One region of the Enterobacter sp. JH25 genome, then DNA from elsewhere that is predicted to be linked to it. Evidence: predicted binding sites of a transcription regulator. Region 1 holds the regulator's gene; each other region holds the start of a gene.
The links. Region 1 encodes PhoB, which activates phosphate uptake and scavenging genes when phosphate is short. Its sites were predicted from a motif close to CTGTCATAAAACTGNCNNAT; they were not measured.

Region 1 (10,866 bases):
CTGCTGCTGTTCCTCGCTCAGCAGCACAACGCCTGCGGCCTGCGCTTCGCACATCTCCAGCGCGTTGCGTGCCGCTTTGTGTTTTTCAAAAACCATGGCGGAAATCTGGCCGTAAATTTCCGTGCCGGTCAGTTCTTCCAGCAGCTCTGCGCGATCGCTCGGTTTAGCATTCAGGAAGGCGGCAAACTGCCCCTGTGAGAGCAACATCGAGCGGGTAAAGCGACCATAGTCCAGCCCGGTGAGTGCGGCGGTTTGTTCCAGCTTATCCGTGACTTTATCGGCCAGAATTTTGCCGTCTTCGCAGCGGGCCAGCTCAACGCGCGGTGCCTGTAAGTTCCCGTCTGGCTGGTTGCGGGCGCGGTTCTGGCTCCAGAAAGCGCGATAAGCAACGCCTTTGACCTCAAATTCCACTTCAGCCAGGCATTCGGCGGTATCGCGCGTCATCAGGTCGTTTTGTGCCTGAGAGACCTTATTAAGACGCGGTGTTTCGTGGTAAAGCGCCAGGCAGATGGCATCCAGCAGCGTGGTTTTACCCGCGCCGGTTGCGCCGGTGATGGCAAACAGCCCATTGCTGGCGAAAGGCTCCGCGGTGAAATCGATTTTCCACTCACCCTTTAGCGAATTCAGATTTTTCAGACGCAGGCTCAGAATTTTCATGCGTTTTCGTCCTCGTCATTGAGGGAATGCAAGGTATGGGCAAACAGCTCGTTAAGCCTGGTGCGCCTGGCCTCGTCCACTTCTTCATGCGCAAGCCGCCGCGCGAACACCTCTTCAACCCGAAGTTCGCTAAGCGTTTCACGCTGGGCGTTCAGCAGAATTTTCTCGCGCTGCTCGCGGCTGCGACGTACCAGCAGCACCTCTACGGGAAGGTCTTCCGTCAGCGTCTGAATTTTACGCTGCATATCGTACAGGTAGTCATCGGTGGTGATTTCGATATCGAGCCAGACGGGGGGATTAAGCGCTGCGCCGCGCCACTGCTCAAGCTGAGCGGTAATGGCGGCCAGATCGCCTTTCAGCACCGCCAGCGGCTGGGTGACCGGCACCTCAAGCGTCTCAACGGCGCTAAGTTTGCCTTCGGTGAAGCTCACCAGATGCACGGATTTGGCTTTGCCCGTTTCGTCAAAACTGAGGGAAATGGGCGAGCCGCAATAGCGAATATGCTCGCATCCCCCGACGATCTGGGCCCGGTGAATATGCCCGAGGGCAATGTAGTCGGCGGGGGGAAAGTTTTGCGCTGGAAACGCGTCCAGCGTACCGATATAAATCTCGCGCACCGCGTCACTCTTACTGGCCCCGACGGTGGTGAGGTGCCCGGTGGCAACGATAGGAATGGCCTGTTCGCCGCGCAGGGCGCAGGCTTCCGTATGCTGCTGGTGATAATAGCGGGTGATGGCCTGCAACAGATGCTGCTGTTTTTCGCTCCCGGACAGGCCTGCCTGGCTTTGCACGATATCGCGCGGGCGTAAAAACGGAATTGGGCATAGCACTGCGCCCGGCGTGCCGTCACGTTTTTTCAGGATCTGCGGCGCGTGTCCGGCGCTGGCCACCACGGTGGTATTGAGGAACGCCAGAATATCGCGGGATTCATTCAGCGTCGCCACCGAGTCATGGTTTCCGGCGACAATCACCAGGTGACAACCGGTTTGCTGGAGGTTGACCACAAAACGGTTGTACAGCTCACGCGCATAGCTCGGCGGCGATCCGGTATCAAAAATGTCGCCCGCCACAATAATTGCGTCCACCTCGTGAGCCTGAGCCGTCTCCAGCAGCCAGTTCAGGAACGCTTCATGTTCCGCGGCGCGGCTTTTGCTGTAAAAATTTTGACCCAGGTGCCAGTCTGAGGTGTGAAGTATGCGCATAAGAGATCCGTGGCAATAATAAGAAAGCAGGATTATAAACGTTCGGGGAACGGAAAATAACCGCTGTAATAAAACAACAGTTTGCTATTTATCGTGGTAATGTTTTTCATAAATCTGTCATAAATCTGACGCATAATGACGCCGCATTACAGACTTGTAACTTAAATACGATAAGACAGGGCAAAGTATGGCGAGACGTATTCTGGTCGTAGAAGATGAAGCTCCGATCCGTGAAATGGTGTGCTTCGTGCTTGAACAAAATGGCTTCCAGCCGGTTGAAGCGGAAGATTATGACAGCGCGGTGAACCAGCTGAATGAACCCTGGCCCGATCTGATCCTGCTGGACTGGATGCTGCCTGGCGGTTCCGGATTGCAGTTTATCAAGCATATCAAACGCGAGGCGATGACCCGCGATATCCCGGTGGTGATGCTGACGGCGCGCGGTGAGGAAGAGGATCGCGTGCGCGGTCTGGAAACCGGCGCGGACGATTACATCACCAAACCGTTCTCCCCGAAAGAGCTGGTGGCGCGTATCAAAGCCGTGATGCGCCGTATTTCACCGATGGCGGTGGAAGAGGTGATTGAGATGCAGGGCCTGAGCCTGGATCCTACCTCACACCGGGTCATGACCGGTGAAAATCCCCTCGATATGGGCCCCACCGAATTTAAACTCCTGCACTTCTTTATGACACACCCGGAGCGCGTTTACAGCCGCGAACAGTTGCTGAATAACGTCTGGGGAACTAACGTCTATGTCGAAGACCGAACGGTTGACGTCCATATTCGCCGCCTGCGTAAAGCACTGGAACTGAGCGGCCACGATCGCATGGTACAGACGGTCCGCGGCACGGGTTATCGCTTCTCGACCCGTTTCTGAACAATGACAGGAGTGTGACGCGTGCTGGAACGTCTGTCATGGAAAAGGCTCGTCTTTGAACTGATCTTATGCTGTATTCCGGCCCTCATTCTGGGGGCTATTTTTGGCTATCTGCCGTGGTTTTTACTGGTGGCCGTGACGGGGTTGCTCGTCTGGCATTTCTGGAATTTACTGCGTCTTTCCTGGTGGCTGTGGGTCGACAGAAGTATGACACCCCCGCCGGGAAGCGGGAGCTGGGAACCGCTACTCTACGGCCTGCACCAGATGCAGATGCGTAATAAAAAGCGCCGTCGTGAGCTGGGAAGCCTGATAAAACGCTTTCGCAGCGGCGCGGAGTCGCTGCCGGACGCAGTGATCCTGACGACGGAAGAAGGGACCATCTTCTGGTGCAATGGCCTCGCACAGCAGCTGTTGGGCCTGCGCTGGCCGGATGATAACGGTCAGAACATCCTCAACCTTCTGCGCTATCCCGAGTTCACGCTGTATCTGAAAACGCGTGATTTTAGTCGTCCGCACAATTTGAAGCTCAATAACGGTCGCCATCTTGAAATTCGCGTGATGCCCTACAGCGATCGGCAGTGGCTGATGGTGGCGCGGGATGTCACCCAGATGCATCAGCTTGAGGGCGCAAGACGTAACTTCTTTGCCAACGTCAGCCACGAGCTGCGTACGCCGTTGACGGTGCTTCAGGGCTATCTGGAGATGATGCAGGAGCAAACGCTTGAGGGGGCGCCGCGTGAGAAAGCGCTGCATACCATGCGGGAACAGACGTTCCGCATGGAAGGGCTGGTCAAACAGCTACTAACGCTTTCAAAAATTGAGGCTGCCCCGTCGCTGGCGCTAAACGACATCATTGATGTGCCGATGATGCTGCGAGTGGTGGAGCGCGAAGCCCAAACGCTGAGCCATAATCAACACACCCTGAGTTTTGATGTTGATAACACGCTGAAAGTGCTCGGCAGTGAAGATGAGCTGCGAAGCGCTATCTCAAACCTGGTCTATAACGCCGTGAATCATACCCCGACAGGGACGCATATCGCGGTGCGGTGGCAGCATACTCCGGCAGGGGCTGAGTTTAGCGTCGAGGACAACGGGCCGGGGATTGGGCCTGAACACCTCCCGCGTCTCACCGAACGGTTCTACCGGGTGGATAAGGCGCGCTCGCGGCAGACCGGCGGGAGCGGACTGGGGCTGGCAATTGTGAAGCATGCCGTCAGCCACCACGAAAGCCGGCTCAATATCGAAAGCACCCTGGGTAAGGGCACGCGCTTTAGCTTCGCGATCCCGGAACGATTAATTGCCAAAAAAAGTGCCTGACAGCGTGTGTGTCAGGCTACCTTTCCACGGGCCAGCGATTGCTGGCCCGTTTGCTTTGCAGTCAAGCGAAACGCGAGTGAATATTATACGGCTGGTGCTTTTTTGTTCGCATGATTAGCCATGAGTTTTTCTTATACATGGCATATTATTTTGGTCTTAATTTTCATGCTGGCATATTGTTCTGGTTTTACGATCCCTTCTTGCCTTTAAACGTTATAAGCGTTTAAATTGCCCCCCATATACTGTCAGACCGACTGTATTTGCGTGGTAAATCGAAAAACTATTCTTCGCCACGCCTGGACGGGAGCATATCCCGCTGAAATTGAGCAAATTTTCCGCTGTATCGTCCCGTCAGGGATGGCGAAAATCTCAACGTATTCAACACCACATCCACAGGCAGTAAGGTTTTATGACCCATCACTTGAAATCGCGTGACATTATCGCGCTGGGCTTTATGACATTTGCGCTGTTCGTTGGCGCAGGTAACATCATTTTTCCTCCAATGGTTGGCTTACAGGCGGGTGAACACGTCTGGACGGCTGCGTTTGGCTTCCTGCTTACTGCCGTGGGCCTGCCGGTACTGACCGTTATCGCGCTGGCGAAAGTCGGTGGCGGTGTGGACAGCCTCAGCACCCCGATTGGCAAAGTGGCTGGCGTTCTGCTGGCAACCGTCTGCTATCTGGCTGTTGGCCCGCTGTTCGCAACCCCGCGTACGGCGACCGTCTCCTTTGAAGTGGGTATTGCCCCGCTGACCGGTGACGGCGCGATGCCGCTGTTTATTTACAGCCTCATTTACTTCGCCATCGTTATTCTGGTTTCTCTCTATCCCGGCAAACTGCTGGATACTGTGGGTAACTTCCTGGCACCGCTGAAAATTGTGGCGCTGATTGTGCTGGCGGTTGCGGCCATCGTCTGGCCTGCGGGGCCCATCAGCTCCGCGATGGACGCTTACCAGAACGCGGCGTTCTCAAACGGTTTCGTGAACGGCTATCTGACGATGGATACGCTTGGCGCGATGGTGTTTGGTATCGTTATCGTTAACGCCGCGCGTTCCCGCGGTGTGACCGAAGCGCGTCTGCTGACTCGCTACACCATCTGGGCTGGCCTGATGGCCGGTGTCGGCCTGACGCTGCTGTATCTGGCGCTGTTCCGCCTGGGTTCAGATAGCGCAACGCTGGTCGATCAGAGCGCAAACGGCGCGGCGATCCTGCATGCTTACGTGCAGCACACCTTTGGTGGTGCAGGCAGCATGCTGCTGGCGGCGCTGATTTTCCTGGCCTGTCTGGTGACGGCGGTGGGTCTGACCTGCGCCTGCGCGGAGTTCTTCGCTCAGTATCTGCCGCTTTCTTACCGCACGCTGGTGTTTATCCTCGGCATCTTCTCCATGGCGGTGTCAAACCTCGGTCTGAGCCACCTGATTCAGGTCTCAATTCCGGTGCTGACGGCGATCTATCCGCCATGTATCGTGCTGGTAGTGCTGAGCTTCACCCGTCCGTGGTGGCATAACTCCACGCGAATTATTGCGCCAGCCATGTTTATCAGCCTGATTTTTGGTATCCTTGACGGGATCAAAGCATCAGCATTTGCAGAAATCCTGCCAGCCTGGACACAGCGTCTGCCGCTGTCCGAGCAGGGCCTGGCCTGGCTGATGCCTTCCGTTGTAGCGCTGGTTCTGGCGATTATCTGGGACCGTGCGGCAGGGCGTCAGGTGACATCCAACGCCCATTAATCAACGGCAACAAATTGTTTAACCACGGGGCTTAAGGCCCCGTGGTTTTTTGTTTTTTTCGTGTTGAATGGCAAGATTTTAATGGAAAGCACTAACAAACTTAAACGTGGATTGAGCACCCGCCACATCCGCTTTATGGCGCTGGGCTCGGCTATCGGTACCGGTCTTTTTTATGGCTCGGCAGATGCCATCAAAATGGCCGGTCCAAGCGTTCTGCTGGCCTACATCATCGGCGGCGTGGCGGCGTATATCATCATGCGCGCCCTTGGCGAAATGTCGGTTCACAACCCCTCTGCCAGTTCCTTCTCCCGCTACGCGCAGGAAAATTTAGGCCCGCTGGCCGGGTTTATCACCGGCTGGACCTACTGCTTCGAAATCCTGATTGTTGCCATTGCCGATGTGACGGCGTTTGGTATCTATATGGGGGTCTGGTTCCCCGCCGTGCCGCACTGGATCTGGGTGCTGAGCGTGGTGCTGATTATCTGCGCCGTTAACCTGATGAGCGTGAAGGTGTTTGGCGAGCTGGAGTTCTGGTTCTCCTTCTTCAAGGTCGCGACCATTATCATCATGATCCTCGCCGGTTTCGGCATTATCATCTGGGGTATCGGCAACGGTGGACAGCCAACCGGCATTCACAACCTGTGGAGCAACGGCGGCTTCTTTAGCAACGGCTGGCTCGGGATGGTCATGTCGCTGCAGATGGTCATGTTCGCCTATGGCGGAATCGAGATTATCGGCATCACCGCCGGGGAAGCGAAAGATCCGGAGAAGTCTATTCCGCGCGCCATCAACTCGGTACCGATGCGCATCCTGGTGTTCTACGTGGGCACGCTGTTTGTGATTATGTCCATCTACCCGTGGAACCAGGTGGGCACCAACGGCAGCCCGTTTGTCCTGACTTTCCAGCATATGGGCATTGCGTTTGCCGCCAGCATTCTCAACTTTGTGGTGCTGACCGCCTCGCTGTCGGCCATCAACAGTGACGTGTTCGGCGTGGGCCGTATGCTGCACGGCATGGCGGAGCAGGGCAGTGCGCCGAAGGTGTTTGCCAAAACGTCGCGTCGCGGTACCCCGTGGGTAACGGTGCTGGTCATGACCGTGGCGCTGCTGTTCTCGGTCTACCTGAACTACATTATGCCAGAGAACGTCTTCCTGGTGATTGCGTCGCTGGCGACCTTTGCGACGGTGTGGGTGTGGATCATGATCCTGCTGTCGCAGATTGCGTTCCGTCGCCGCCTGTCGCCAGAAGAGGCCAAAGCGCTGAAGTTTAAAGTGCCGGGCGGCGTGCCAACGACCATTGTCGGTCTCATCTTCCTGGTCTTCATCATTGGCCTGATTGGTTATCACCCGGATACCCGTATTTCCCTGTACGTGGGCTTCGCGTGGATCGTCCTGCTGCTGGTGGGCTGGATGTTTAAATGTCGCCGCGATCGTCAGCTGGCGGAAGCACAGTAACATTCTTTTCCCCTCTCCCCGTGGGAGAGGGTTAGGGTGAGGGCATCAGGCCGCACTGATGCCTCCTCCCCCGTCCTCCTCCCCCAATAAATCCCATCATGGTGAGCTATCCTTAACAACCCTGTGGCAAGGTGACGTCAATTTCATCAAAGGGGATTCGTGATGTTAAACGCCTGGCACCTTCCGGTTGCCCCATTTGTTAAGCAAAACAAAGACAACCTTGTGATTACGCTCTGGCTGGCAGGGGAAAATCAGCCTGAACGTGTGACCCTGCGCGCCGAAGTGGATAACGAAGAGACGTCGCTGAAAATGCACAAGGTGCGCAGCCAGCCTCAGCCGGGTATTACGGCATGGCGGGCAAATATCGATTTGCGCAGCGGGCAGCCGCGCCGCCGTTACAGCTTCAAGCTGCTGTGGAACAACCGTCAGCTGTGGTTTACCCCGCAGGGCTTCAGCCGTTTCCCTCCGGCCCGGCTGGAGCAGTTTGCCGTGGATCACCCGGATAACGGCCCGCAGTGGGTTAACGATCAGGTCTTTTACCAGATTTTCCCGGACCGCTTTGCGCGCAGTGAAAAGCGCACCGCCGACCAGGACAAGGTTTATTACCATCATGCGGTCGGTCACGACATCATTCTGAAAAAATGGGACGAGCCGCTGACCGCCCAGGCGGGGGGATCGACCTTTTACGGCGGCGATCTCGACGGTATCAGCGAAAAACTGCCGTACCTGAAAAAGCTCGGCGTGACGGCGCTGTACCTGAACCCGGTGTTTAAAGCGCCAAGCGTTCACAAATACGATACGCAGGACTACCGCCACGTTGACGAGCAGTTTGGCGGTGACGAGGCGCTGCTGCGGCTGCGCCACAACACGCAAAAAGAAGGTATGCGCCTGATCCTTGATGGCGTGTTCAATCACAGCGGTGATTCTCATGCGTGGTTCGACCGCCACAATCAGTCGATGGGCGGCGCATGCCATAATCCGGATTCCCCCCAGCGTGACTGGTACAGTTTTGACGAGAATGGCCGCGCCCTGGACTGGCTGGGCTACCCGAGTCTGCCGAAGCTCGATTTCCAGTCGTCAACGCTTGTGAATGAAATCTACGGCGGCGAAGACAGCATCGTGCGCCACTGGCTGAAAGCGCCGTGGAATATGGACGGCTGGCGGCTGGACGTGGTGCATATGCTGGGGGAAGCAGGCGGGGCGCGGAATAACCTTCAGCATGTCGCCGCCATTACCCGGTCGGCAAAAGCGGCCCGGTCGGAAGCATTCGTCTTCGGGGAGCACTTTGGCGACGCGCGTCAGTGGTTGCAGGCAGATGCAGAAGACGCGTCGATGAATTATCGCGGCTTCACCTTCCCGCTGTGGGGGTTCCTCGCTAACACCGATATCTCTTACGATCCGCAGCATATTGACGCCGAAACCTGCATGACGTGGATGGAGAACTATCGCGCTGGCCTGTCTCATCAGCAGCAGCTTCGGATGTTTAACCAGCTCGACAGCCACGATACCGCGCGCTTTAAATCGCTGCTGGGTAAAGATCTGGCGCGTCTGCCGCTGGCGGTGACCTGGCTTTTCACCTGGCCGGGCGTGCCGTGCATCTATTACGGAGATGAAGTGGGGCTGGACGGTAACAACGATCCGTTCTGCCGCAAAACCTTCCCATGGGAGAGTGAAAAACAGGATCAGGATCTGTTCAGCCTGTACCAGCGTATGGCGACGCTGCGCAGGCAGAGTCAGGCCCTGCGCTACGGGGGCTGTCAGGTGATGTACGCCCAAGATAATGTGGTGGTGTTTGTCCGCGTCTACAACCAGCAGCGCGTGCTGGTGGCGATCAACCGGGGTGAGGCGTGTGAAGTGGTGCTGGAAGATTCACCGCTGCTGGCCGGTAAAACGTGGAAGAGCAAAGAGGGGAAAGCGACGTTACAGGAGAACGTGCTCACGCTGCCGGCGATCTCCGCTACGGTCTGGTTCGGCAGCTAAGCGCAGGCAGCATGGTTTTCACCTTTTAGATGGCGCAAATGCAACTACTTGTGTCAATCTTAACGGATCTTTTACGGTGAAGGTGGAAACATGGACGAGCTTTACATCCTTGGCTGTTTGTTCCTGGTTTTTGCGCTGGTCGTGGCCCCCGTGCTTGCGGTGATAGGCTTTAATCGAAGCACGGCGGCGCGGCAGGAGATCGCCCGGCTTCGCCAGCGCATTGAGGCGCTTGAGCAGCACGGTGTAGCTGAGAAAGCGCCGGAGCCGGTGCAGACCGCCGCGCCAGTGGAGACACCAGCGCCGGTGCCAGAGGCCGTTAACGCACCTGTCGATCCCTGGCGTCCCGAACCGCCCGTCACTGAAGCAGAACCTGCGCCTGTCCCGGCGGCAAAACGGCCTTCCGCCTTTGGCGGCATCCTGTCCTCGCTGACGCGCTGGTTTATGCAGGGCAATCCGCTGGCAAAACTGGGGATTGTACTGCTCTTCCTCGGCCTCTCTTTCCTGCTGCGCTATACCGTTGAACATTCACTGTTTCCGCTTGAGCTGCGTCTTGCCGCCACGGCGCTGTTTGCCATGGGTCTGCTGGCCGTTGGATGGCGGCTGCGGCACAGGCAGCGGATCTACGCGCTGATCCTCCAGGGCGGGGCGACCGGCGTGCTTTACCTGACCGTCTTTGGCGCATTCCGGCTGTGGCAGATGCTGCCGATGACGCTGGCGTTTGCGCTGCTGGTGGTGATTTGCGCGGCGAGCGTCGGGCTGGCCGTGCTGCAAAAGGCGCTGAGCCTTGCCATGCTGGCGAGCCTGGGCGGATATCTTGCGCCGCTGCTCCTGTCTACCGGGGGCGGTAGCTTTGTGGCGCTGTTCTCCTTCTATCTTCTGCTCTCCATCGGCATTCTCGTCATTAGCATCTGGCAGCACTGGCGCGAGCTCAACCTGCTCGGGCTGCTCTTCACGTTTGGCGTTGGCGGAGTGTGGGGGCTGAGCGACTACCAGCCTGAAAACTATGTTATCTGTCAGCTGTTCCTGATTGCCAATACGCTTATTTTTGGCGTGTTTAGCGTAGCGCTGTCGCTGCGGGCGCAGGAAAAAGGTAAACAGATTATTGACGGCGTACTGCTGTTTGCCCCGCCGCTGATTGGTTTTGGGATGCAGTACGGCATGACGTCGCACTGGACGTACGGCCCGGCACTCAGCGCGCTGGGTTATGGTGCGTTTTATCTCTCACTGGCGCTCCTCGCGCTGCGACGTTACCCCTCCATTGGGCGACCACTGATTATGGCGGCGCTGGCGATTGGCGGCGGGTTTGCCACGCTTGCCATTCCGCTGGCGCTTTCGGCGCGCTGGACGGCGATGGCCTGGGCGCTGGAGGGGCTGGGTATCCTCTGGCTGGGCGTGCAACAGCAGCAGCGGCGTATGAGCTATAGCGGGACGGCGCTGCTGGTGCTGGCGCTCGGCAGCGCGATATGGGCGCAGATGAACGGCGTCACCTCGCTGAGCCTGCTGCTTATTTTCGCAGTGCTCAGTCTTTGCTGGCTGGCTGCGGCCTGGCTGTGGCAGAAAATCGTGCTGTCGGGCAGTTGGGCGCTGCTGGTCGGTGGGCTGCTGTTCTGGTTAGTGGCGCAACTTGGTGCGTCGCAACTGATCCTCAA
Region 2 (10,866 bases), 990 kb from region 1:
GCACGCTTGGAATGGTACGGGAATCTTCCATCATGTAGGTCATTAGCTGACGCACTATGCCTTCGTATTCCTGGTCAACTTTCTTATCTTCACGGTAGATACGGACCGCTTCGTCCAGATCCATGCGCGCGAAAGCGTCCAGCACATCGTGCAGCATCTGCACGGTGTGGCGACCGAGAGACTCCAGGCTCACCAGCAGCGGCTGGTGCTGCTGGGAGAATTTCTCCAGCGCGGTGCGGCAGATTTTATCCGCCACGTCACCAATACGCTCCAGCTCGGCGATAGTTTTGATGATCGCCATTACCAGACGCAGGTCGCTCGCGGTTGGCTGACGCTTGGCAATGATGCGCACGCACGCTTCGTCGATGGCGACTTCCATCATATTGACGTTGTGATCGCCTTCGATAACGCGCTTCGCCAGCTCGCTGTCCTGGTTGTGCATTGCCGTAATCGCATCAGAAAGCTGCTGCTCGACCATGCCGCCCATGGTCATCACCTGGGTGCGAATGCTTTCCAGCTCTGCGTTAAACTGGCCGGAAATGTGTTTATTAAGATTGAGGTTGTCCATGGTTTCTCCACATGCACTAAGGCAAATCAACCGTAGCGGCCAGTAATATAATCTTCGGTTTGTTTCTTCGCAGGACGGGTGAACAGCGCGTCCGTATCGCTGAACTCAATCAACTCGCCCAGGTACATAAACGCCGTGTGGTCAGAACAACGGGCAGCCTGCTGCATGTTGTGAGTGACGATCACCACGGTGTAATCCTGCTTCAGCTCGGTGATCAGCTCTTCGATACGCCCGGTTGAGATCGGGTCAAGGGCTGAGCACGGCTCATCCAGCAGCAAGACTTCCGGGCGAATGGCGATACCGCGCGCAATGCACAGACGCTGCTGCTGACCACCGGAGAGAGAGTACCCGCTCTGGTGAAGTTTATCTTTGGTTTCGTTCCATAATGCGGCCTTGGTCAATGCCCACTGCACGCGCTCGTCCATATCCGCACGGGAGAGCTTCTCAAACAGACGCACACCAAAGGCGATGTTGTCATAGATCGACATCGGGAACGGCGTGGGTTTCTGGAACACCATCCCCACTTTCGCACGCAGCAGGGCGATATCCTGGGTATTGGTCAGGATGTTGTCACCGTCCAGCAGAATTTCACCTTCTGCGCGCTGCTCCGGATAGAGCGAATACATTTTGTTAAAGGTGCGCAGCAGCGTGGATTTACCACAGCCAGACGGACCGATAAATGCCGTGACCTGGTTCTTCGCGATATCCAGGTTGATATTCTTCAGGGCATGGAATTTGCCGTAGTAGAAGTTCAAATCACGAACCTGAATCTTACCCGGGGCAGTATCAACCATACTCATTGACTCATTTCCTCATTCGGCGCCGCGATGTGCCGCGCCGTAAAAATTTAACCGTGTTTCTGCTTCGCGAAAATGACGCGCGCCAGAATGTTCAGCAACAGTACGCAAAGGGTGATGATCAGCACCCCGGCCCAGGCCAGCTGCTGCCATTCCGCGAATGGGCTCATCGCAAATTTAAAGATCGTCACCGGCAGGTTGGCGATCGGCTGCATCATGTCCGTACTCCAGAACTGGTTGGAGAGGGCGGTAAACAGCAGCGGTGCGGTTTCACCGGCGATACGGGCGATAGCCAGCAGGATACCGGTCATGATCCCCGAGACGGACGCTTTCAGGGTGATCGCCGAAATCATTTTCCATTTCGGCGTGCCCAGCGCGTAAGCCGCTTCACGCAGGCTGTCCGGCACCAGTTTCAGCATGTTTTCAGTGGTACGAATAACGATAGGCACCTGCAACAGCGCCAGCGCAATCACACCCGCCCAGCCGGAGAAGTGTTCCATTTGCGCCACCACGATGGTGTAAACAAACAGACCTACCACAATCGACGGGGCAGAAAGCAGAATGTCGTTAATAAAGCGGATGACTTCAGCGATCCAGGACTTGCGGCCATACTCCGCCAGATAGATACCCGCCATGATGCCCAACGGCGTACCGAAAACGGTCGCCCACAGGATCAGCAGGCCGCTGCCCGCCAGGGCGTTTGCCAGACCACCACCCGCCGTGTTTGGCGGCGGCGTCATCTCGGTGAACAGCGCCAGGGACATTCCATCAATACCACGGGTGATGGTGGACATCAGGATCCAGATCAGCCAGAACAGGCCGAACGCCATCGTGGCCATGGAAAGCGTCAGCGCAATGCGGTTTTTAATCCGGCGCTTTGACTGCATTTTACGACGAGATTCCGCAAGCTGAGCGGTGTTTTGCATGTCGAGAGTCGCCATTAGCGTGCCCCCTCGTTTTTAGCCAGACGCATAATCATCAGCTTGGAGATAGCCAGCACAATAAAGGTAATAACAAACAGGATCAGGCCTAGTTCCATCAGCGCTGCGACGTGCAGCCCGGATTCCGCTTCGGCAAATTCGTTCGCCAGCGCAGAGGTAATACTGTTCCCCGGCATGTAGAGCGACACGCTGTCGAGCTGGTAGGTGTTGCCGATGATAAAGGTCACCGCCATGGTTTCACCCAGCGCGCGGCCTAAGCCCAGCATGATGCCGCCGATCACCCCATTTTTGGTGAACGGAAGGACGATGCGCCAGATAACCTCCCAGGTGGTGCAGCCGATGCCGTAGGCCGACTCTTTCATCATCACCGGGGTTTGTTCGAAGACATCGCGCATGACCGCCGCAATGTACGGAATAATCATGATGGCGAGGATCACGCCAGCCGCCAGAATACCGATACCGAATGCCGGGCCAGAGAACAGGGCCCCCACAAACGGAACGGCGGAGAGAACATTACCCACCGGCTCCTGGAAGTACGTCGCAAACAGCGGAGCAAAGATAAACAGGCCCCACATGCCGTAAACGATACTTGGGATGGCCGCCAGCAGTTCAATGGCGATACCCAGCGGACGTCGCAGCCAGCCCGGCGCCAGCTCCGTCAGAAACAGGGCAATACCGAAGCTTACCGGCACTGCAATCAGCAGAGCGATAAAAGAGGTCACCAGCGTGCCGTAAATCGGCACCAGCGCACCGTAAATATCGTTCGGCGCATCCCACTCTTTGGTCCACAGGAAGGCGAAACCAAATTTTTGAATGCTCGGCCAGGAGGAGAAAATGAGGGACACGATAATGCCGCCCAGCAGCAATAGCACAATCAGCGCAGCCAGTTTCACCAGCGCGCTGAAAATCATGTCACCTTTTTTACCCGGAGGGTTAAATGCAGGCTTGGTTGCAGCCATAAATTACTCTTCTTTATGAGACGTCTTACGAATATGCCCGGTGGCGCTGGCGCTTACCGGGCCTACAGGATGAACCGTAGGGCGGGATCGCTGCGCGCCACCCGCCATCTTCGTCAAAAATATCCTGTTAGTACAGCGCTTTACCGCTGCTGTCTTTCACGTTGGTTTTCCATGCAGCACGGATCTGCTCAACCACGCTGTCTGGCAGGCTGGCGTAATCCAGGTCATTCGCCTGTTTGCCGCCGTTTTTGTATGCCCAGTCGAAGAACTTCAGCACTTCAGCACCCTGCTCAGGCTTCTTCTGCTCTTTGTGGACCAGAATGAAGGTGGTAGACGTGATAGGCCATGCATCGTCGCCTTTCTGGTTGGTCAGGTCCTGAGCGAAGGATTTGCTCCAGTCAGCGCCTTTTGCGGCGTTAGCGAAGTTCTCTTCGGTCGGGCTAACCGGTTTGCCGTCAGCAGAAACCAGTTTGGTGTAAGCCAGGTTGTTCTGCTTCGCGTAAGCGTACTCTACATAGCCGATAGAGCCAGGCAGACGCTGTACGAAGGCAGCGATACCGTCGTTGCCTTTACCGCCCAGACCGGTTGGCCAGTTAACGGTAGAGCCGGAACCGACTTTAGATTTCCACTCTTCGTTCACTTTCGCCAGGTAGCTGGTGAACACGAAAGAGGTACCAGAGCCGTCAGCACGACGAACCACCGCGATATTCTGCGAAGGCAGCTTAACGCCCGGGTTCAGTTTCGTGATGGCTTCGTCATCCCATTTTTTGATTTTGCCCAGATAGATATCACCCAGGGTTTTGCCGTCCAGCACCAGCTCGCCTGATTTCAGGCCAGGAATGTTAACAGCCAGCACAACGCCGCCGATCACGGTCGGGAACTGGAACAGGCCTTCCTGATTCAGTTTCTCATCAGACAGCGGAGCGTCGGATGCGCCGAAATCAACGGTATTCGCGGTAATTTGTTTTACGCCACCGGAGGAGCCGATACCCTGATAGTTGACCTTGTTACCGGTCTCTTTCTGGTAGGTATCCGCCCATTTGGCATACACCGGCGCAGGGAAGGTTGCACCAGCGCCAGTCAGGCTTGCTGCTGCGAAAGCAGAGAAAGCGCTCAGAGATAAGGTCGCGGCGACAACAGTTGCGACAGTGGTACGCATAACTTTCATAATGTCTCCTGCAAGGATTTCGTAAATCATTGTTTAAGTGGCTACGATGAGCAAAATAGGACAAACAGGTGACAGATAAATGTACGAAATATGACAGTTTTATGACAAAGAAAATTTCACTTAAAATTAAGCAAAAATCCATAAATAAATCATAAACTTAATGATTATTATGACAGCTTGTTTTCAGTAATATTTTCTTTATGTGACACTGATAAAATAGCTGAAAATGACGGATTGTCATAAAAAAAGGCTCCACCGGATGGCGGAGCCTGGAAGGATTATTCTACGGTAACGGACTTCGCCAGATTTCGCGGCTGGTCAACGTCGGTGCCTTTGATCAGCGCGACGTGGTAAGCCAGCAGTTGCAGCGGTACGGTGTAGAAGATCGGCGCAATCACCTCTTCCACATGCGGCATCTCGATGATGTGCATGTTGTCGCTGCTGGCAAAACCGGCATCTTTATCCGCAAAGACGTACAGTACACCACCACGGGCGCGCACCTCTTCGATGTTAGATTTCAGTTTTTCCAGCAGTTCGTTGTTCGGTGCCACCACGATAACCGGCATATCCGCGTCGATCAGCGCCAGCGGACCGTGTTTCAGCTCGCCTGCCGCGTAGGCTTCCGCGTGGATGTAGGAGATCTCTTTCAGCTTCAGCGCGCCTTCCAGCGCGATAGGGTACTGATCGCCACGACCCAGGAACAGAGCGTGGTGCTTATCAGAGAAATCTTCAGCCAGCGCCTCAATGCGTTTGTCCTGAGACAGCATCTGCTCGATACGGCTCGGCAGCGCCTGGAGACCGTGAACGATATCATGCTCAACGGAAGCATCTTCGCCTTTCAGGCGCGCCAGCTTCGCCACCAGCATCAGCAGAACGGTCAACTGAGTGGTAAACGCTTTGGTGGAGGCGACGCCGATTTCGGTGCCCGCTTTAGTCATCAGCGCCAGATCGGATTCACGCACCAGCGAGGAGCCCGGTACGTTACAGATGGCCAGCGAACCCAGGTAACCCAACTCTTTAGACAGACGCAGCGCCGCCAGGGTATCGGCCGTTTCTCCAGACTGGGAAAGAGTGATCATCAGGCTGTTACGGCGCACAGCGGATTTACGATAGCGGAACTCAGATGCGATTTCGACGTCACACGGCACGCCCGCCAGGGATTCAAACCAGTAGCGAGAGACCATACCGGAGTTGTAAGAGGTACCGCAGGCCACGATCTGAATGTGCTCGACTTTGCTCAGCATTTCGTTGGCATTGGCGCCCAGCTCGCTCAGATCCACTTCACCATGGCTGATGCGCCCGGTCAGGGTGTTTTTAATGGCGTTTGGCTGTTCGTAGATCTCTTTCTGCATGTAGTGACGATAAGCACCTTTGTCGCCCGCGTCGTATTGCAGGTTTGATTCGATTTCCTGGCGCTTAACCTGCTCGCCTTTCGTGTCGAATACGGTCACGCTGCGACGTGTCACCTCGGCAATGTCGCCCTCTTCCAGGAAGATAAAGCGACGGGTAACCGGCAGCAGCGCCAGCTGGTCGGAAGCGATAAAGTTTTCACCCATGCCAAGACCAATCACCATCGGACTACCGGAACGCGCGGCCAGCAGCGTGGACGGGTCGCGGGAATCCATGATCACCGTACCGTAAGCACCACGCAGCTGAGGGATAGCGCGCAGCACCGCATCACGCAGTGTACCGCCCTTTGCCAGCTCCCAGTGCACCAGGTGAGCAATCACTTCGGTGTCGGTTTCAGAGACGAAGGTATAGCCGCGCGCTTTCAGTTCTTCACGCAGCGGTTCGTGGTTTTCGATAATGCCGTTATGCACGACCACGATGTGTTCAGACACATGCGGGTGTGCGTTGCCTTCAGATGGCTCACCGTGGGTCGCCCAGCGGGTATGCGCAATACCGGTGCCACCGTGCAGCGGATGTTCCTCCGCCGCCTGGGCCAGCATCTGCACTTTACCGAGACGACGCAGACGGGTCATATGACCTTCTGCATCGACGACAGCCAGACCGGCTGAGTCATAACCACGGTATTCCAGACGACGTAAACCTTCGAGAAGGATTTCAGCAATATCACGCTGCGCAACTGCGCCAACAATTCCACACATAGTTAGATTTCCTGATTATGGCGTTATGCCATGCGTTGTCGCTGACCTGTATTTGCCCTTTCCGGGCCCCCCGAGCCTTGTAGAGAGTGGGGTTATTTTTATGGGTACTGCTGGTGGGGGGAGGATTATGTTATCCCCTCACCCCAGCCCTCTCCCCATAGGGGAGAGGGTGAAAACCGCACCATTCAGTTCCCCTCTCCCCTATGGGGAGAGGGTCAGGGTGAGGGGTGTGTATTGTCGTTACTTTTTCTTCACCGGGCGTTTCCAGCCCTGCTTGCTGACCTGCGGAACGCGGCTTAACACCAGCTCGTTCTCGGCCACATCGCGCGTAACGGTTGTCCCGGCGGCAATGGTCACGCCTTTGCCCACGGTAACAGGCGCCACCAGCTGGGTATCGGAACCTACAAACACGTCATCACCGATGATGGTTTTAAACTTATTGGCACCGTCATAGTTACAGGTAATCGTCCCTGCACCGATGTTTACGTTGTCGCCAATTTCCGCATCGCCCAGATAGGTCAGATGACCGGCTTTCGAGCCTTTACCGAGACGTGCTTTTTTCATTTCCACGAAGTTACCTACATGAGCGCCTTCCAGCAGCTCAGCGCCCGGACGCAGACGCGCAAACGGGCCGATGGTACAGGCGGGATCCAGACGCGCATCTTCTACCACGCTGTACGGGCTGATTTCGCAGTCGTCACCGATCACGCTGTTTTTAATCACACAGCCGGTGCCGATTTTGACGCGGTTGCCCAGCGTGACGTTACCTTCCAGGATAACGTTAGTATCTATTTCAACGTCGCGCCCGTGGGTCAGCGTGCCACGCAGATCGAAACGCGCCGGATCGCGCAGCATAACGCCCGCCAGCAACAGTTTTTCTGCCTGCTCGGACTGGTAAATACGCTCCAGGCGTGACAGCTGTAGACGGTTGTTTACCCCGTCCGTTTCGCTGATACGCGCCGGATGAACGGCGGCAATCTCACGCCCTTCCTGGTACGCCATCGCAATGATGTCGGTGATGTAGTATTCACCCTGCGCGTTGTTATTATTGAGTTTGGACAGCCAGCGCTTCATATCCGCACCGTTCGCAATCAGGATGCCGGTGTTGATCTCCTGAATCTGACGCTGTTCGTCAGTGGCATCTTTATGCTCAACAATCCCGGTTACCTTGCCGTTTTCACGCGTAATGCGGCCATAGCCGGTTGGATCGTCCAGCACGACGGTTAACAACCCAATGCCACCCTGCGGTTTGGCTTCACGCAGGCGAGTGAGGGTTTCAACGGAGATCAGCGGGACGTCGCCGTAGAGCATCAGGATGTCTTCATCATCAGCGAAGAAGGGTGCAGCCTGCTGCATTGCATGACCCGTACCCAGCTGTTCTGCCTGTAGCACCCAGTTGAGATTGTCGTCACGCAGCGTTTTTTTCAGCAGATCGCCGCCATGTCCATAAACCAGATGCACCTGGCTGGCGCCTAATTCATTAGCTGCATCAATAACATGCTGCACCATTGGCTTTCCTGCCAGTGTGTGGAGCACTTTAGGCAGATCGGAATACATGCGGGTACCTTTGCCTGCGGCAAGGATCACCACGCTCATCGCACTGTTTAACATACGCATCCTGACGGTAGTTTGTGTGAGAAGTAAAAACGTTTGATGCTTAAAATTCTACATCTTTTTCATCATGAATTAAGGCCGAAAAAAAAAGCCAGCCTGGGATCCAGACTGGCTTTTGTGCTTTTCAAGCCGGTGTTACATCGCTTTTTTGGTCAACTCGATAACGCGCAGTTTCGCGATCGCTTTGGCCAGCTCCGCAGACGCCTGAGCGTAATCCACGTCACCATGAGAGCTGCTAATGTGCTCTTCAGCCTTACGCTTCGATTCCAGGGCTCGCGCTTCGTCGAGATCCTGGCCACGAATAGCGGTATCGGCCAGAACGGTCACACTGCCTGGCTGCACTTCAAGAATGCCGCCGGACAGATAGATAAACTCTTCATGACCGAACTGTTTAACGATGCGGATCATACCAGGCTTAATGGCGGTGAGCAGCGGTGCGTGACCCGGGAAAATACCCAGTTCACCTTCACTACCCGTTACCTGGATTTTCTCGACCAGACCAGAGAACATTTGTTGCTCTGCGCTGACGACGTCCAGGTGGTAAGTCATTGCCATATCACCCTCCGATTAAGGCGTTAAAGTTTTTTGGCTTTTTCCACGGCTTCTTCGATGGAACCAACCATGTAGAACGCCTGCTCTGGCAGGTGATCGTATTCGCCTTCCATGATGCCTTTAAAGCCACGGATGGTGTCTTTCAGGGAAACGTATTTACCTGGAGAACCGGTGAATACTTCCGCAACGAAGAACGGCTGGGACAGGAAGCGCTGGATCTTACGCGCACGTGCTACCACCAGTTTGTCTTCTTCAGACAGTTCATCCATACCCAGGATGGCGATGATGTCTTTCAGTTCCTGGTAACGTTGCAGCAGGGACTGTACGCCACGCGCGGTGTCGTAGTGTTCCTGGCCAACAACCAGTGGATCCAGCTGACGGCTGGTAGAGTCCAGCGGGTCAACGGCCGGGTAGATACCCAGAGACGCGATCTGACGGCTCAGTACCACGGTTGCATCTAAGTGAGCAAAGGTGGTGGCTGGAGATGGGTCAGTCAAGTCATCCGCAGGTACGTATACCGCCTGAACGGAGGTGATAGAACCAGTTTTGGTAGAGGTGATACGTTCCTGAAGAACACCCATCTCTTCCGCAAGCGTAGGCTGATAACCTACCGCTGAAGGCATACGACCCAGCAGTGCAGATACTTCAGTACCGGCCAGGGTGTAACGGTAGATGTTATCAACGAACAGCAGAACGTCACGGCCTTCGTCACGGAACTTCTCAGCCATCGTCAGGCCAGTCAGCGCAACGCGCAGACGGTTTCCTGGTGGCTCGTTCATCTGGCCGTAAACCAGGGATACTTTATCCAGAACGTTGGAGTCGGTCATTTCGTGGTAGAAGTCGTTACCCTCACGAGTACGTTCACCAACACCCGCAAACACGGAGTAACCGGAGTGCTCGATCGCGATGTTACGGATCAGCTCCATCATGTTTACGGTTTTACCTACACCCGCACCACCAAACAGACCAACTTTACCGCCCTTCGCGAACGGGCACATCAGGTCGATAACTTTGATGCCGGTTTCCAGCAGTTCCTGAGAGCTGGACAGCTCTTCGTAGGAAGGTGCCGCGCGGTGGATAGCCCAACGCTCTTCTTCACCGATGTCGCCTTTCATGTCGATTGGTTGACCCAATACGTTCATGATACGACCCAGTGTTGCTTTACCTACCGGGACTTCGATCGGGTGCTCAAGGTCTTTCACTTCCAGACCACGACGCAGACCGTCGGAAGAACCCATGGCGATGGTACGCACGATACCGCCGCCGAGCTGCTGCTGAACTTCCAGCACCAGGCTCTCGTTACCATTTTGTACCTCAAGCGCGTCGTACACGCGTGGTACGGCGTCCTGAGGGAACTCGACGTCCACCACGGCGCCGATTACCTGGACAATCTTTCCAGTAGCCATCTTGAATCCTCTACGTAATTCGTAAACCTGGTTAAACCGCGGCGGCCCCCGAGACGATCTCGGTGAGTTCCTGAGTAATGCTGGCCTGACGAGCTTTGTTGTAAACCAACTGCAGCTCTTTAATCAGGCTGCCGCCATTATCGGTCGCGGCTTTCATCGCCACCATTCGTGCGGCCTGCTCGCTGGCCAGGTTTTCTACAACGCCCTGATAAACCTGAGATTCAACGTAACGACGCAGCAGGGTATCCAGCAGCGGTTTCGGATCGGGTTCATACAGGTAATCCCAGGCTTTCTGTTTCAGCTCGTCATCTTCTGATGCCGGTAACGGCAGCATCTGAGTGAGCGTAGGCACCTGAGACATGGTGTTAATAAATTTGTTGCTGACAACGTACAGTCTGTCCAGACGGCCTTCATCGTAGGCCTGCAACATCACTTTAACCGGGCCGATCAGTTCGGACAGGGACGGGTTATCACCCATACCGGTCACCTGAGCGACAATGTTGCCACCAACGGAGTTAAAGAAAGAGACGCCTTTAGAGCCAATCAGTGCCAGATCGCACTGAACGCCTTTATCGGACCAGCCTTTCATATCCGCCAGCAGTTTTTTGAACAGGTTAATGTTCAAGCCGCCACACAGACCACGGTCAGTCGACACCACCAGGTAGCCCACGCGCTTAACGTCGCGTTCTTCCAGGTAAGGGTGCTTATATTCCAGATTACCGTTTGCAAGGTGACCAATCACTTTGCGCATGG
Region 3 (10,866 bases), 1.7 Mb from region 1:
AGATGGTCAGAATCTGCCGGCAGCCCGTCTGGCTTCACGTTTTCCAGGCGCAAGACGTTACCCATAATTTCGCTGAACACGGGCGCGGAAACGGCCCCGCCGTAGTAGGCTCCGTTTTTCGGATCGTTGATCACCACCACCAGTGCAAAACGGGGATCGCTGGCGGGTGCAACGCCTGCTGTGTAGGCGACGTATTTATTCACATACTTACCGTGTTCATCGATTTTTTTGGCCGTCCCGGTTTTAATCGCCACACGATAGTTACGCACCGCCGCTTTGATCCCGCCACCGCCGGGTAACGCGACGCTCTCCATCATGTGTTCCACCTCGTGAACAATCTCCCCGGGCATCACCCGTTTGCCAATCACGGGGGGATCGATACGGGTGATGGACAGAGGCCGTTCAATGCCATAGCTACCGATGGTGGCATACACATGCGCCAGTTGAAGGGGGGTAACCATCAGGCCATACCCAAAGGCAAAGGTCGCCCTGTCTAACTGACTCCAGAATTTTCGCTGCGGCAGTAAACCTGAGCTTTCTCCCGTTAAGCCAAGCCCGGTACTCTCGCCAAAACCAAAGTTTTTATAGGTATCAAGTAACCTTTGCACGGGCATCGCGAGAGAAAGACGGGATACGCCCGTGTCGCTGGATTTTTGCAGGATCCCGGTCATGGTCAGCTCGGGGTAGTAACCCACATCGCGAATACGATGACCATCAATGGTGTAGGGATGCGTGTCTATCACGCTGTCAGGCTGCACCAGCCCCTGCTGTAGCGCCGTCATCAGCACCAGAGGCTTAACGGTCGAACCCGGTTCAAAGGTGTCGCTGATCGCGCGATTACGAAAGTCATCCAGTGTTGCCCCTTCCCGATTGTTGGGGTTGAAGTCAGGGAAGCTCGCCATCGCCAGAATTTCGCCCGTCTGGATATTAATCAGCACCGACGCGCCTGACTCGGCTTTATTCCACGCCACGGCATTATCCAGCGCGTCTTCGGTGATAGTTTGCAGGCGTTCATCGATACTAAGCTGGATATTATGTGCCGGTACGGGCGCCACCTCCGTGAGGTTCTCAACCACATGCCCGAATCGATCTTTCCTGACCAGCCGCACGCCTGCCTTCCCGGTGAGCTGCGTGTTAAAGCTTTTCTCGACGCCCTCAATACCCTGACCATCAATATTAGTGAAGCCAATCAGGTTTGCCGCCACGTGTCCGGCAGGATAAAAGCGACGGGACTCATCGCGTAGGTTGATACCGGGGAGACGCAGCTTATCAATCCACTTTGCCTGGGAGGGATCAACCTGACGAGCTAGATAAATGAATCGCCCGTGCGGATTGCTGTTTATTCGCGATGCGAGCGTGCTCAGAGAAAGGTGTAAAGCATTTGCCAGGGCCTGCCAGCGCGAATCAAAGCCGATCCCCCCTTTATCAAGCACAGTTTTGGAATCGGCCCAGACGGCCTGGACAGGTACGCTTACCGCAAGGGGACGCCCTTCACGGTCAACAATCATCCCACGCGGGGCGTCTATCGCCACTTCGCGCAGGGAACGCATATCCTCCTGCTTCACCAGATTATCCGGTTTGATAATTTGTAGCCATGCCACGCGGCCTAACAGAAAAGCAAGGCTACAAAAGATGGCGAGACACAGAAGTGCAAAACGTGCCGGTGTAAAGTTTCCGTTGGCCGTTATTGTCTTTTTTTTCACTTTAACCCCAGGGCTGTTAATCAACGCCCTGATTTAACGGGAAAAAGGGATAATAAGGCGGGAAAACAATGCTAATAATCTCGCGGGTTTGCAACAAGATAATAACAGAGGAGGAATACGTAACATTTTGAAAAATAAGTGAATAAAAAAGCCCCGCATCGGCGAGGCTTATGTCTGAGATCGAAGCGCTAAGCGCTTCAGTCAGCAGTGATTCGATCAGATAGCAGTTACGTTAACCGCAGCTGGGCCTTTCTGGCCGTCCTGAATTTCGAACTCAACGTTCTGGCCTTCAGCCAGAGTTTTGAAGCCGTTACCCTGGATTGCAGAGAAGTGTACGAACACGTCTTTGCTGCCGTCAGCAGGAGTAATGAAACCAAAACCTTTAGACTCGTTGAACCACTTAACTTGACCTTTAATCTTTGCCATTTGCAAAATTCCTTAGAGTGTTTTCTTAGCCCGCAGGCTTTAACATAGATAAAACTGAGACATTACTGCTTGAGGCACTAATATAAGGTTCGGCAGAGAAGCGGTATTCAACGACAACGTGTTTACTCAGGACTTCTTTACTGAAAATGCCACACATAAACAGAACTGTACCTCGTTTGACCCAAAACGTGTTATCACACACAACGTTTAATATGGCAAGCCATTTTTAAACGTGTCTCGATCCGCCGCACAAATTCAGGCGTTACTCCATAACAATCTGCACAGTTATGCGAATTGTCAAATGAAGCGCCACCTGACCTCACCGCCCACAGGGTGCGCTGGCGCGCCCTGTAATCAAAGACTTTTTAAACATAGCTCAATCATTTCAAAGCGTCCATCCCAATCCCTGATTTTCTTTAAAGGAATGACTGAGTTAGAACATTTTGTGAAAAGTTATGCTGAAAACATCGCAATGCACCAGAGGGTGACAGTGAATAAACGATGTTAAATACATTTTGCTAACTGTATTAAAATCCACCATTTAATAAGCGTTATTCTGCACCAAAATAATGAAATTTTTATGACTCTGCCTCAAAACAAGGCAAGCAAAACGTTTCGATAAAAATAAAACACTTCGGGAAAGTTAAAGCTCACAATTTATTCAACGAAACGGTATGACTTGTTTAAGGATAAATATTCGCCAGTTTTCAGTATACTGAAACAGTAGTTAACTGCTGCTTAATTATATGTTGGGATGTTATGGGTTACATTTGATAAGGGAGGAGATTTACGCCGTACGTCAGGCCACCTCCCCGTTCCGGGCAGACTATCGTTCGGCCACCAGGCGAATGAACTCTTCCTCGTCTTGTTTTTGAACATCAGCTTCCTTCGGCACCGCTTTCTCCTCCGGCTCGTTGGCTTCGCACAGACGACGCAGCAACGCAGTCTGCCGTTTCTGCTGATCGAGCAATGCTTCCAGCAGCTCAATCTGCTCGTTTGTGCGGGAGCTGGCGCGATTAACGAAGAACCACAGCACCAGTCCAACGACCAGCACCACTAAAGACATTACCAAGGATGCAATGCTCAGCAGCCCCGAATTCATTAACTCACCCATTTCACCACCTCAGTAAAAACAGTCATTTTACCACTGCAGCCACGTAAGGAAATCGCTCAGTGCAAAAATAGCCACTACCAGGGGATAAACTTATTGATTGAACAAATGCCGCTAAAGAACTGTACATCCTGATCGCACATCACATTGATAGTCTGCGTCCACAGCACCACGCATGCTATCAGCACTATAATCAGAATTACCCAGCGTATTTTTTTCACTCCACACTCCGTCTTATGACCTGATGTAGCCAGGTTATCACGGCTATCTTAAACAGGGGCTAACTGTACCTTCAACAGACGCTTTTCGGAATCGTGCACTTGTTTCACTGCGTAAACCCGTTACGCTTACTCCATGACAACAAAGAAAAAAGAGGCATCGATGCGTTTACTCGTTCGTACGATAATTGTACTGGCACTTGTGTGGATCGGCCTGCTGTTAAGTGGGTATGGCGTATTAATGGGAAGCAAAGAGAATGCCGCGGGTTTGGGTATTCAGTGTAAATATCTCACTGCCCAGGGGGTAAGCACGGCTCAGTACATCCATTCCGACAGCGGGATCATCGGGTTAACCAACTGTCCTGTGCTGCGTAAATCATCTGTTGTGGTTGATAACGGCTAATCAGAGCTAAATTTCGCTTACAAAAACGCCGCAAGAGTGCGGCGTTTTTATTGGAGGCATTGATCAGAACGGGTATTCGTTATAGCCCATCTGCTCTGAAATTTTGCGCGCTGCGGTATGCAGAATTGCCACATACTCATGAAGACGCTCTTCGGAGAAACGCAGCGTTGGGAAAGAGATGCTCAGTCCCGCAATGACAACGCCGAAGCGGTCAAACACCGGCACACCGATGCAGCGCAACCCTTCTTCCTGCTCTTCGTTATCTTCCCCATAACCCTGCTCACGCACTTTATCCAGCACGCTCAGCAGTTCATCCGTACTGGTAATCGTGCGATCGGTGCTGCGTTTGTATTCCACACCGTCAAGGATTTGCTTAACCTCTTCACGATCGCGCCAGGCCAGCAGGACTTTACCAATTGCGGTACTGTACAGCGGGTTACGACGACCGATGCGTGAATACATGCGCAGGTTGTACATGGAGTCAATTTTGTGGATGTAAACGATGCTGTCTTCATCCAGTGCGCCGAGGTGAATTGTCTCTTTCGTCAACCGCGAAAGTTCACGCATCTGAATGTCAGCGCTGCGGATCAGATCCACGTTCTGCAAGGCGCGGGCGCCCAATTCAAACAGTTTCAGGGTCAGAGAATATTTTTCTGATTCTCCTTCCTGCGCGACATAACCCAATGATTTCATCGTCTGCAAAAAGCGATAAACGGTGCTTTTCGACATCATCACACGCTGCGACAACTCTGTAATACCAATTTCACGCTCTTCTCCGAGCGCCTGCAAGATGCCAAACACCTTCAGCACGGAAGAAACAGAATCTGGCTGCTTATCCAAATCTGCGATTGCCATTTATCACCTCATGGAGAGTGTTTTATAAAAATCAGAACCGGTTTTTATTATAAATTCGTGTGATGCGCGCTGCAATCTATCTGGGTTTACTTCGTTACAAATCTGCGACATAAAACCGAAATAACGATGCTAAAATAGTTACTCTGAAAATAATTTCACACTGAGTCATTCTTTTCCCATGCAAAAAAACGTTTCTGATGGCCTGCCCTTACCACAGCGGTACGGGGCAATTGCCACTATTGTCATCGGCATTTCGATGGCTGTCCTTGACGGTGCGATTGCCAATGTGGCTCTTCCTACCATTGCCAAAGACCTTAATGCTTCTCCGGCAAGCTCCATCTGGATTGTGAACGCGTACCAGATAGCGATTGTGATTTCCCTTTTGTCACTCTCTTTCCTGGGCGATATGTTTGGTTATCGCCGGGTTTATCAGTGCGGGCTGGTGGTCTTTACTCTCACCTCGCTCTTCTGTGCCCTTTCCGATTCACTGCACACCCTTACGCTTGCGCGTATCGCACAGGGTTTTGGCGGTGCGGCGCTAATGAGCGTGAACACGGCCCTGATACGGCTTATCTATCCTCATCGCCATCTGGGGCGCGGCATGGGCATTAACTCCTTTATTGTGGCCGTGTCGTCCGCCGCCGGGCCGACGATTGCCGCCGCCATTCTGTCCGTTGCCTCGTGGCAGTGGCTGTTTGCCATTAACGTGCCGCTGGGCATTGTGGCGATCTTCTTCGCCCTGCGCTATCTTCCGGAAAATGGTCCGAAAAACACCATGCCACGTTTTGACCTGCCCAGCGCTGTGATGAACGCGCTGACCTTTGGCCTGCTGATTACTGCGCTGAGCGGATTTGCGCAGGGACAGTCTTTGTCGCTCATTGCTGCAGAAATCGTTGCCCTGCTTATCATCGGCTTTTTCTTTGTACGACGCCAGCTGGCGCTGCCCGTGCCGTTACTGCCGGTTGATTTGCTGCGTATTCCGCTGTTTTCACTATCAATTTGTACCTCCATTTGCTCGTTCTGCGCCCAGATGCTGGCGCTGGTTGCGCTGCCATTCTTTTTGCAGAGCGTGCTTGGCCGTTCGGAAGTGGAAACAGGCTTGCTGCTCACGCCCTGGCCTTTGGCAACCATGGTGATGGCCCCGCTGGCCGGGTACCTTATTGAGCGCGTTCATGCCGGACTGCTGGGGGCTATCGGGCTGATCGTCATGGCAGCAGGACTGTTTGCGCTGTCGCTCCTGCCCTCCTCGCCGGGGGATCTGGATATTATCTGGCGCATGATCCTGTGCGGGGCAGGTTTTGGTCTGTTCCAGTCACCTAACAACCACACAATTATCACCTCTGCCCCACGTCATCGCAGCGGTGGTGCCAGCGGGATGCTGGGTACGGCAAGACTGTTAGGGCAAAGCACCGGGGCCGCAATGGTGGCGTTGATGTTTAACCTTGCCGGGCAAAATGCGACACACGTTGCGCTGATTACCGCAGGGACACTGGCGACCCTCGCGGCTATCATTAGCGGCCTTCGTGTGACCCAGCCAAAGGCGCAGGCATAAAAAAACCGGGCGGAGATTGTCTCCTGCCCGGTTTTTTTCATCCGGCGGGATTACTTCAGGTATTCGCCGCTTCGCAGCGCTTCAATACGTTTATCCAGCGGCGGGTGTGACATAAACAGCTCGCTCAGCGACTTTGATTTACCATTGATGCAGAAGGCCATCATGCTGTTTGCTTCCTGCGGCTCGTAGCTGGTTTTCAGACGTTGCAGCGCAGCAATCATCTTCTCACGACCCACCAGTTTCGCAGAACCGGCATCCGCGTGGAACTCACGATGACGGGAGAACCACATGGTAATGATGCTTGCCAGGATACCGAACACCAGCTCCAGCACCATTGAAACAGCAAAATAGATCAGCGGGTTACCGTTGCTCTCTTCACCCTCATCACGGTTGCCACCCATAAATCCGGCAGCAATCTGCGCCAGAATACGGGAAATAAAGATAACGAAGGTGTTCACCACGCCCTGGATCAAGGTCATGGTGACCATATCGCCGTTAGCGATGTGGCTGATCTCGTGAGCAATAACCGCTTCCGCTTCGTCACGGCTCATGTTTTGCAGCAGACCGGTACTGACGGCCACCAGGGACGCGTCACGACGCGCACCGGTAGCAAACGCGTTGATATCCGGCGCGTGGTAGATCGCCACCTGCGGCATGGCTATGCCCGCCTGCTTTGACTGCTGAGCAACCGTGCTCATCAACCACTGTTCCATATCGTTACGCGGCCGCTCAATAACTTCACCGCCCACGGATTTCAGTGCCATCCACTTCGACATCAGCAGTGAAATGAAAGAGCCGCCGAAACCAAACAGCAGCGCCATAATCAACAGACCCTGAACGCTGCTCGACTGAATTCCCGTCAGGCTTAGCACCAGCCCGAATACCACCATCACCGCCAGGTTGGTGAGCAGGAAGAGCGCGATTCGCATCATAATATTCTTTTAACCTCAGTTTAACAAAACGCACTATGCGATTACCCACATCGTATGGGTATTGCGGCTATTTTCAAGCATCCAGACGGCGTAAGTCACCAGAAAGACACAACTTTACACAATTGGAAATCTGCCTGACGGAAGGATGAGGAACAAAAAGAAACAGGCACAATTTCTTGTGCCTGTTGGGGGATTATTTTGTCGGAGCAGGTTGTACGGCAGGTTTCTCTTTTTCCAGCTTCGCGAGATCAAGCGCGATATGCACCGTCTCGTCCAGATACGGATCGGGCTCCTGGTAATCCTTAGGCAGATCGTCCAGTTTTTTGAGCAGAGGCTTGCCTTCACGTTTGAAGCGATCGTTGATACGCGCCAGACGTGTCGCGTCATCTTCATTATTCTCTTTCTCACGCTGGGCGTAGTTCAGAGAGACAATGTTCCGTTTCGCTTTCAGAGCGTTGAAACGCGCGATGTCCTTCATGATGTACTGGAATTCCGGATCCTTCCCGATGCGGTCGTTGTGATTTTTCAGCAGTTCCGGACCGAACTGTTTCATATCACCCGATTTCACGAATGTCGCGGCATCAATGCTATCCCACGGCAGCGCGTTATCTTCAAACTTCTCGCCCGTTTCCGTCTCTTCGGTACCTGTCGGCATCATGATGTCCGGCGTCACGCCTTTGCGCTGCGTACTGCCGCCGTTAACACGGTAAAACTTCTGAATGGTGTACTGTACTGAGCCCAGCGCCGGCCATTCAGGACGCAGCATCTGGTCGTAAATACGGTTCAGAGAGCGGTACTGCTGAACGGTGCCCTTGCCAAACGTCGGTTCGCCGACGATTAACGCCCGGCCGTAATCCTGCATGGCAGCAGCGAAGATTTCCGATGCAGAGGCGCTGAAGCGATCGACCAGCACCACCAGCGGACCCTTATAGTAGACCACGCCATCGGTATCGGCATCTTCACGCACTTTACCGTTGTTATCGCGCACCTGAACCACCGGGCCAGACGGGATAAACAGCCCTGAGAGCGAGACGGCCTCGGTCAATGCCCCGCCGCCGTTGCTGCGCAGGTCGATGATCACACTGCTGACATTCTGCTTTTCAAGCTTCTGGAGCTGCACTTTTACATCATCGGTCAGGCCAACGTAGAAGCCAGGGATATCCAGAACGCCAACCTTCTCTTTACCCACGGTTTTCACCGACATTTTCACCGCGCGATCTTCCAGACGGATACGCTCACGGGTCAGAGTAACGATACGGGTTTTGGTCCCCTTTCCGGCAGGCAGGATCTCCAGGCGAACTTTGCTGCCCTTCGGCCCTTTGATCAACGCAACTACGTCATCAAGTCGCCAGCCAATCACGTCCACCATGCTCTTTCCGGTTTGACCTACACCGACAATACGGTCGCCTACGCTGATCGCTTTGCTTTTCGACGCAGGGCCACCGGCCACCATGGAGTTGATAACGGTGTAGTCATCATCCATCTGAAGCACAGCACCGATACCTTCCAGAGACAGGCTCATTTCGGTATTGAACTGTTCGGTGTTACGTGGAGAGAGATAATTAGTGTGCGGATCAATTTCGTGCGCAAACGCGGTCATCGCCAGCGAGAAAACATCTTCACTGTTGGTCTGCGCCAGACGACGAATTGCGAATTTGTAGCGACGGTTTAACGTCTCACGGATCTCTTTCTCGTCTTTGCCTGTGAGCTTGAGGCTCAGTTCGTCATATTTGACTTTTCCGTCCCACAGCGCATTCAGTTCAGCCTCATCTTTCGGCCATGGCGCTTTGCTGCGGTCCAGATTAAAGGTGTCGTTGCCGGTGAAGTCCATCGGACGTTCCAGCACTTTCAGCGCGTATTGATAACGCTCAAAACGGCGCTTTTGCGATAAGTTGTACAGATCGTAGAAAAGATCCAGCTTTCCGGAGCGCAGCTCATCACCCACTTCGGATTTGCGTTTAGCGAACTGTTCGACATCGCTGGCCAGCAGTACGTTATGGCTGTAATCCAGCAAGTTCAGATAACGGTCAAAGATTTTGGCCGAAAAGGCCTGATCGAGATCGAACTGACGATAGTGCGAACGAGTAAAGCGCGACGTCACGCGCTCACTCACCGTCGCGTGCTGAGTTTCTTCCTTGAGAACCGGAATTTGATCAACACGCGTAATATCGTCCACAGCGAAAGCGTGGCCTGTTATAGCAAACAGGCCAGCCAGCGCGGTGAGCTTAAAAAAAGTGTTCATGCCAGGCTCGGCCTCCGTTTCAGAACAACAAGTGTTCTGCGCGTACAATCATTGACATACCAGAAGTCAGCTGTACACGAACGCCATCTTTGGTGATTTCCAGTACGGTGGCATCCATCGCATTGTTACCCGCTTTAACCTTCAGAGACTGACCTACGCTCAGGGCGTTGATGTCCGAAACTGGGGTGTGGCGCGGCTCTTCGCGCGGCGCACGTGGGGCTTTAGCTGCTGGTTTGTCAGCACGCGGTTTGCGATCGTTATTTTCAGTACGACGCGGTGCCAGACGCGGTTTACGCTCGCGACGAGGGGCGTCTTCCTGACCGTTTGCCGCTGCGGCTTCGCGTTTTTTGGCCTGCTGTTCAGCACGCTGTGCCTGAACGCGAGCTTTGGCTTCTTCAAGCTGCTTACGCGCATGTTCTACGTGCTGCTCGTCCAGCTCACCACACGGGTTGCCGTCAAGGTCGACACGGGTCGCACCCGGCTTGATACCGTACAGGTAACGCCAGCTCGAGGTATAAAGGCGCAAGGCAGAACGAAGCTGCGTTTTGCTGAGGTTCATCTCCCCCTCAACGCGCGCGACCAGATCCTGAAAGATACCGACTTTCAGAGGACGCGCTTCACCTTCAGCGCTGAAGCACTGCGGGAAACGCTCGGCCAGAAATGCGATAACTTCTTTACTGCTATTCAACTTAGGTTGATTTTCCATGAAATTTCCTGATTACAACGGACGTTGCCAACAAGCGCAGGCATGAACAGGCGACATTATAATGACGCTATCAGTAAATGCTACGTTATCCGTTGATTATCCTGCGACGCTCGCAAAGAATTTATGATAATCGGTCTCTGCCAGAACATTTTCCAGGTTTGCGGCCAACGCGCGCAGCCCCTGCTCATCCTCGGCAGTAAAGCGGCTGAAGACCGTGCTGTCGATATCCAGAACGCCAATAATCTGATTTTTAACCACCAGCGGCAGTACGATTTCAGAATTGCTGCTGGCATCGCAGGCAATGTGGCCGTCAAACGCATGTACATCTTCGACACGCTGAACCTGACGGGTCGCCACTGCGGTACCGCACACGCCGCGACCTACCGGGATGCGTACGCAGGCGAGTTTCCCCTGGAAAGGCCCCAGCACCAGCGTGTCGCCTTCCAGCAGATAAAAGCCCGCCCAGTTCACGTCAGAAAGGCGTTCGAACAGTAACGCACTGGTATTTGCCAGAGTGGCTAAGAAACTGGTTTCCCCTGCCATTAATGCCTTAAAATCGCGATTCAGATCCGCGTAGAATTCTGTTTTGTTCATTATTCAATCACTTAGTTATCTTACATAATTACCGCATAGCCTATTAAAATAAGCATTAAATGCGCTCATGCTCAAGATGAATCCGTTCATGAGTTATTATAACTTTCAACAATACTTATCTGTG

Region 2: pstS (phosphate ABC transporter substrate-binding protein PstS) is a predicted target of PhoB. The motif match lies at 4,522-4,541, and genes of this name have one in related genera.
Region 3: kdgR (DNA-binding transcriptional regulator KdgR) is a predicted target of PhoB. The motif match lies at 4,808-4,827, and genes of this name have one in related genera.

The regions. Positions count from the first base shown of each region.
Region 1 covers NZ_CP091319.1:971,249-982,114, forward strand. Annotated here, with positions in the region: gene sbcC (exonuclease subunit SbcC) at 1-657, opposite strand, end outside; gene sbcD (exonuclease subunit SbcD) at 654-1,859, opposite strand; gene phoB (phosphate response regulator transcription factor PhoB) at 2,047-2,736, shown strand; gene phoR (phosphate regulon sensor histidine kinase PhoR) at 2,758-4,053, shown strand; gene brnQ (branched-chain amino acid transporter carrier protein BrnQ) at 4,463-5,782, shown strand; gene proY (proline-specific permease ProY) at 5,864-7,237, shown strand; gene malZ (maltodextrin glucosidase) at 7,400-9,217, shown strand; gene L2Y28_RS04650 (DUF2339 domain-containing protein) at 9,308-10,866, shown strand, end outside.
Region 2 covers NZ_CP091319.1:4,693,075-4,703,940, reverse strand. Annotated here, with positions in the region: gene phoU (phosphate signaling complex protein PhoU) at 1-568, opposite strand, end outside; gene pstB (phosphate ABC transporter ATP-binding protein PstB) at 595-1,368, opposite strand; gene pstA (phosphate ABC transporter permease PstA) at 1,416-2,306, opposite strand; gene pstC (phosphate ABC transporter permease PstC) at 2,306-3,265, opposite strand; gene pstS (phosphate ABC transporter substrate-binding protein PstS) at 3,393-4,433, opposite strand; gene glmS (glutamine--fructose-6-phosphate transaminase (isomerizing)) at 4,712-6,541, opposite strand; gene glmU (bifunctional UDP-N-acetylglucosamine diphosphorylase/glucosamine-1-phosphate N-acetyltransferase GlmU) at 6,782-8,152, opposite strand; gene L2Y28_RS22505 (F0F1 ATP synthase subunit epsilon) at 8,291-8,710, opposite strand; gene atpD (F0F1 ATP synthase subunit beta) at 8,731-10,113, opposite strand; gene atpG (F0F1 ATP synthase subunit gamma) at 10,145-10,866, opposite strand, start outside.
Region 3 covers NZ_CP091319.1:2,668,278-2,679,143, forward strand. Annotated here, with positions in the region: gene ftsI (peptidoglycan glycosyltransferase FtsI) at 1-1,703, opposite strand, end outside; gene cspE (transcription antiterminator/RNA stability regulator CspE) at 1,920-2,129, opposite strand; partial or broken gene L2Y28_RS12830 (DUF2627 domain-containing protein) at 2,142-2,286, opposite strand; gene L2Y28_RS12835 (YebO family protein) at 2,956-3,243, opposite strand; gene mgrB (PhoP/PhoQ regulator MgrB) at 3,318-3,461, opposite strand; gene L2Y28_RS12845 (YobH family protein) at 3,622-3,861, shown strand; gene kdgR (DNA-binding transcriptional regulator KdgR) at 3,925-4,716, opposite strand; gene L2Y28_RS12855 (MFS transporter) at 4,895-6,268, shown strand; gene htpX (protease HtpX) at 6,319-7,200, opposite strand; gene prc (carboxy terminal-processing peptidase) at 7,394-9,442, opposite strand; gene proQ (RNA chaperone ProQ) at 9,462-10,148, opposite strand; gene L2Y28_RS12875 (GAF domain-containing protein) at 10,245-10,742, opposite strand.